Linked DNA regions of Rubripirellula tenax. The protein of the gene in region 1 interacts with the protein of each later gene in a pairwise test. Links are inferred from orthologs where the notes say so. Each region holds a gene or a part of one and is shown in the gene's direction. Other genes may lie near its edges.

The links. The genes of interacting proteins can lie anywhere in the genome.
Region 2: the proteins of Poly51_RS11040 (region 1) and Poly51_RS16065 interact in binary tests that used the Escherichia coli proteins (3 or more experiments, as listed by UniProt). The link is inferred for Rubripirellula tenax from one-to-one orthologs.

Annotation. Positions count from the first base shown.
Region 1 is NZ_SJPW01000003.1:18,833-21,875, reverse strand. Bases 69-3,039 are described here. They hold Poly51_RS11040 (cytochrome c oxidase subunit I), read left to right. Parts: upstream 69-665; coding sequence 666-2,414; downstream 2,415-3,039. Other genes in these bases: Poly51_RS11035 (cytochrome c oxidase subunit 3), read left to right, coding at 2,553-3,039; Poly51_RS11045 (cytochrome c oxidase subunit II), read left to right, coding at 69-602. Outside these bases: more of Poly51_RS11045, read left to right, coding at 1-68; more of Poly51_RS11035, read left to right, coding at 3,040-3,043. UniProt on the Escherichia coli protein: Cytochrome bo(3) ubiquinol oxidase is the terminal enzyme in the aerobic respiratory chain of E.coli that predominates when cells are grown at high aeration.
Region 2 is NZ_SJPW01000004.1:412,601-415,508, reverse strand. Bases 1-2,836 are described here. They hold Poly51_RS16065 (pyridoxal phosphate-dependent aminotransferase), read left to right. Parts: upstream 1-781; coding sequence 782-1,891; downstream 1,892-2,836. Other genes in these bases: Poly51_RS16055 (DUF1559 domain-containing protein), read right to left, coding at 2,399-2,836; Poly51_RS16060 (hypothetical protein), read right to left, coding at 2,160-2,342; Poly51_RS16070 (DUF4416 family protein), read right to left, coding at 87-671. Also shown: more of Poly51_RS16055, read right to left, coding at 2,837-2,908. UniProt on the Escherichia coli protein: Shows aminotransferase activity with methionine and histidine as substrates, and to a lesser extent also with phenylalanine.

The DNA of each region.
Region 1 (3,043 bases):
AGGACATCGTCCCGGGCCGTTACAACTACATGTGGTTCAAGCCCACCGTGGCGAACGAACGAGTCAGCGACGCAGAGCTTGCGGCCGCGGTCAAAGAAACCAAGGACTTGGGCGAGACCTGGAACTACGATAAGCATCAATTCACGCCTGATGGCTATAGGTTTTTTGACCTTTACTGCACCGAATACTGTGGCACCAACCACTCTGAAATGCAGACGGTCGTTGTCGTTCACGAAACGTTGAAAGACTTGACCGATTGGATTTCGGCGAACAGCGTCCGCCCAGACGGTACTCCCCCCGCCGAGTACGGCGAAAAATTGTACAAGAACCGCGGATGCGCCGGCTGTCACAGCGTGGACGGATCGAAGCGAGTCGGGCCGTCCTTCGGTGGGCTTTATGGTCGCGACGAGGAAATGACCGTGGGTGGATCGGTCAAGGCCGATGAAAACTACCTTCGCGAATCGATCTTGTACCCCAAAGAAAAAATTGTTGCCGGCTACCAACCGGTCATGCCAAGTTACAAGGGTCAGCTCAGCGACGATGACATCTATTCAATCGTCGAATACCTGAAAACGCTCTCCAGCGGGGACGCAGCAAAGTAACCACCGCTTTGCTTCTGTTCTCGACCAACCATCCATCGCATCATCCGTTTTAGAGGCTTTACCATGTCTGCCGGCTCGATTCCGAAAGGCTCCGTCGTTCGCGACCCAGGATATCCGACTGAAAGTGAGAACTATCTCACCAATTCCAAGGGTGTGCTCAGTTGGGTGTTCACGCTCGACCACAAGCGGATCGGGGTGATGTATCTGATCGGTGTGACTTTGGCGTTTGGATTCGCCGGGTTGCTCGCCCTGTTGATTCGGTTGCACCTGTTTCAACCCGAAGGCGCGATCTTCAAGGGTGCCGAAGCGAACAACTATTACAACCAAGTTTTCACGCTGCACGGTGCGGTGATGGTGTTCTTGTTCATCATCCCAAGTGTTCCCGCGGCATTGGGTAATTTCCTAGTGCCGGTGATGTTGGGGGCCAAGGACGTCGCGTTTCCGCGGCTGAATTTGTGCAGTTTTTACCTGTGGTGCGTCGGCGCGGTGTTCTTCATCGCCGCTTTGTTCAGCACGGGTTTGGACACGGGATGGACGTTCTACACGCCGTACAGCACGACGACCGACACCTCGGTGATCGCCGCGACGATGGGCGCGTTCATTCTGGGGTTCAGTTCGATCTTTACCGGTCTGAATTTCATCGTGACGATCAATACGATGCGTCCGCCGGGAATGACTTGGTTTCGCATGCCATTGTTCCTGTGGGCCACGTATTCGACAAGCATCATCCAAGTCTTGGCGACGCCCGTCTTGGGGATCACGTTGCTGTTGCTGATTGCCGAACGCACGATGCACATCGGGATTTTCGATCCTGAATTCAACGGTGACCCGGTCACGTACCAACACTTTTTCTGGTTCTACAGCCACCCGGCCGTTTACATCATGATTTTGCCAGCCTTCGGCATCATCAGCGATTTGATCAGTGTTCACTCGCACAAACGAATCTTCGGATATCGCTTCATCGCCTACTCTTCGATCGCGATCGCCCTGCTGGGCTTCCTGGTATGGGGACACCACATGTTCACCGCCGGCATGAGCCCGTTGACCACGATCGTGTTCAGTGCGTTGACGTTCACGGTATCCGTACCGTCGGCGATCAAGGTGTTCAACTGGTTGGCGACCATGTACAAGGGCTCGATCAGCCTGACGACGCCGATGTGCTTTGCCATCGCGTTCATCTTCCTGTTCACGATTGGCGGATTGACGGGGCTGCACCTCGGCACGCTCGCCACCGACATGCACTTGCACGACACGTACTTCGTTGTTGCCCACTTCCACTACGTGATGGTCGGTGGAACGCTGATCGCCTTCTTGGGCGGTGTGTTCCACTGGTGGCCGAAAATGTTCGGCAAGATGTACAGCGAATTTGGTGGCCGCTTGGCCGCGCTGATCATCTTCATCGGATTCAACCTGACTTTCTTGCCTCAATTCGTTCTGGGCAGCCGCGGGATGCCTCGTCGATACGCGACGTACGATCCTGAATTTGCGTACCTGCACCAAATGAGTACCTATGGTGCCCTGTTATTGGGCGTGGGATTGTTGGTCGCCTTGGTCGTGCTGCTGACTTCGTTGGTCAAGGGCAAGAAGGCTCCGGCGAACCCTTGGGGTGGTGCGACGTTGGAATGGCACTGCACCAGCCCGCCGCCGTTTTATAACTTCGAACGAGCACCGGTTGTGGGCGACCCCTACGACTTTAGCAACGTCGAATGGGATGACGAAAACGAGCGTTATGTTTCGACCGAGCCCGAGCGGAAGTTGGTTCCTGGCGAAACGCCCGAAGCGGTGCCCGCCCACGCCAAGGACACTCACTGATCGCGATAGCGAATGTCGTAGCGACCTGCGGGCTCGCTACGGAACTGTTCAATCGATGACCTGGTTGTCCTTGGACGCCCCGACCTTTACTTGTACGATGACAGCCTGTCATCACCGGCCCTTTTTCAGACTCAATCCATGTCTACCATCGACGTAGCTCCCGAAAATGCGCACGACGCGCATGGTCACGATCATGATCACGACCATCCGTCGTTTTTGGCGCACCACTTTGACACTCCCGAGCAGCAGTTCGACAGTGGAAAACTGGGCATTTGGCTGTTCCTGGTCACCGAAGTCTTGTTCTTCAGTGGCATGTTTTGTGCGTACGCGATTTTCCGCAATCTGAAACCGGAAGTGTTCGAAGGAAATAGCCAGTTTCTGAACACCAAATTGGGTGCGATCAACACGGGCGTGCTGTTGTTCAGTTCGTTGACGATGGCTTGGGCGGTTCGCTGCTCGCAAACCGAGGAATACAAGAAGCTGACCGGAATGTTGGCCGCGACCTTGTCTTGTGCAATGATCTTCTTGGGTGTCAAATCGATCGAGTATTCGCACAAGTGGGGTATGGGTTTGCTGCCCGCTGGTTCGTTCTTCTATGACCCGGCGAACCCGCATCCGACGGCCGCTCA
Region 2 (2,908 bases), on another replicon or contig:
AACTGTCGTGAAACCAGCATCCTTGCCGATCACCTGACCTTTCATTCATCGGCTCGTTCGATGTCCGGTTTTGAACGGACGAACGGTTATGACGGTTGTTCGGTCGATGGATGGACAACACGGCGAATTTGCCCAGTCAATTCCAGGTGACTTCGCAAGTCCAACCTGCGTCGACTGGCAAAGTCAGCGACTTCGGCAGCCCGGTAACTCGGGTAGGACCACCGATGATGCACCCATTTTTTGCCGACGTAGTTCAAGGTCACTTCGGCAAAAATTCCGCTGTGCAAATAGATCCGGTGGTCGCGATCTTTGACCGTCGCCAACACCAACTTGGCCTGGCTCAGGTAACCCGAATCCAAGTTCAGGGGCCGCGGTTCGGCGTGCCGACCCAGCGATGCGTATTCGGCTTCCCATTGGTTGGTTTGTAATTTCCAGTCTGCCAACCCGCCGGGATCTTGGTAGTCACCGAACGCAACCAACGTTTTGGTCAGCCCCGTGCCCATCGTGGTGTCGTAGAAACCACCTGCTTCGAACGCAACCGGATCGGACTGTGCCAGGGGATCGCCCCAGTGCAGCGAGATCCGTTCGATCGCCCAATGCTTCGCATCGTCGTACCGAGTGATGATGGCACACAAACGAACGACGGGTTCGACCAGGCGAATCGATGACACGGGCGGGGAGATCTCACGAAGATGCACAAGGATGCCAAACGCAGAACTTGACTGCTACAATTGTGCTGACATTGTAACGGCAATACCAACTCACCCCACCCGAAAACGACATGCACCCTTGGATCGCCGATCGGACGGCCGCGTTTGAAAGCAGCGGAATCCGCAAAGTCTTTGACCTGGCCGCAAAGCTGAAGGATCCGATCAACCTTTCGATCGGACAACCCGATTTCGATGTACCGGGCGAGATCAGGACTGCCGCCATCGATGCCATCCAATCGGGGAAAAACGCCTACTCGCCAACCCAGGGCATCGGACCGCTTCGCGAAGCCTTGCGAGCCGAGATCGCCGCGAAATATCCCCATGAAGATCGCGACGTCTTCGTTAGCAGCGGGACCAGTGGCGGATTGATGTTGGCCATGTTGTCGATGATCAACCCGGGCGACGAAGTGATCTATCTGGATCCCTATTTCGTCATGTACCCGGCGCTGTTGAAAATGTGTGGCGGGGTACCGGTGCCCGTCGATTCTTATCCCGACTTTCGGCTCGATCCTGCCAAGATCGAAGCCGCGATCACTCCGCGAACGAAAATGATCTTGGTCAACAGCCCCGCCAATCCGACGGGTGTAACAGCCAGCGAAGAGGAATTGAAGGCCGTTGCCCAACTGGCGGCTGATCGCAACATCGCGCTGTTGTCGGACGAAATCTACAGTCGGTTTTTCTTCGACGGGGACTTCGTCTCGCCCGCATCATTCAATGACCAAACGATCGTGATCGACGGGTTCAGCAAGAGCCATGCGATGACGGGTTGGCGAGTCGGCTACGTTCACGGACCTGCCGAAATCATCAACACGATGTTGAAAGTTCAGCAGTATTCCTTCGTGTGTTCGCCCCAGCCGGCCCAGTGGGGAGCGCTGCGAGCGATGGAAGTGAATTTGGATGGCCACATCAATGATTACCGTCGCAAACGGGATCTGATTTATGACGGGCTTTCAGACAAATACGAAATCAGCAAACCCGGTGGTGCCTTTTACGTTTTCCCTCGATCACCGATCCCCAGCGGTGCCAAGTTCGTCGAGCGGGCGATCGAGAAGGGGCTGTTGATCATCCCAGGAAACATCTTCAGCAAACACGACACCCACTTCCGCATCAGCTTCGCGGCATCCGACGAGACGCTCCACCGCGGCATCGAAGTGCTGCGGAGTTTGGTTTCCGGGGGCTGACCGTGCGGGCCGTGAAGACGGCCACGGCCGACGCGTCGGCTCTTAACGCGATGAACCGGGACGGCCCGCCGGCGCCGCTGAAAACCCGGCCCGGTTCGTGATCCGGACCCGGAACGCGATCTAGCCGACCAGATTGCTGTGCCGCGTTGGCGTGCAAACCATACAGGGACTATGGACCAAGGACCACACAGGCCGTGATCCCAATCCAACTGGAAAAACGGTCCGGTATGAGATTGCCACGGCAACACTAGGTGTCGCCCTGCCGTGCCTACTCTTGGGATGGGGTTACGTCTGGGTCCGTCGTGTCAAATTCCAATTCTGGATGAGCCGCCATATAGGCACTGATCTCGTCTGGCTTCGCAGCCACGCCCGGTTCTTTGCTGCCGCCGCCGCAGCCGACAAACTGGACGAGACAGAAACATACTACCGTGACAAAAATATAGCGGGTCATGAATCGACGACCTTAATTTTAGGAGTGGGAAGATACACTTTGATCGAAGCGTTAACTTAGAACTCTTCGATCAACTCTTTTGAAGCCCGAGTGCCCAGGGCTCCCCAAAGTCCGTAGGGGCTTGCGATTCCAGGTCTCGATGCCGGGGAATGCAATGCGTGGATCCCAACCTGGCCAAAGCTGGAATCCCCAGCTTCGATCGAATCCGTCACGAATTTCACGGCGCCGTCACCCATCAGGACGTGAACGCCGCCTTGGTGCCGACTGCTTGGCGGAGCCATGACGATGGAGACCGCGTTTGAGTTGCCACACAGTTCGGAATTTGGTGGCAGAATCGTAAACATTTGAGTGTAAATCGGAAGCACCGACGCCCACTTGTAACCACGTCGCTCCTCAGCACTTGCAAACAAGGTGTTCGGTGCTGGCGTGGCGGACCAGAAGTTGGGGCGAAGTGGATCGATACTTGGACGACAGCCCAAATTCCCACCCAAGGAAATGATATTGCCCGGGTAGGCAACAATTTGGGTTCGCTTGTCCTGATCGCCCAAGTCCGTCGTGATCTCACC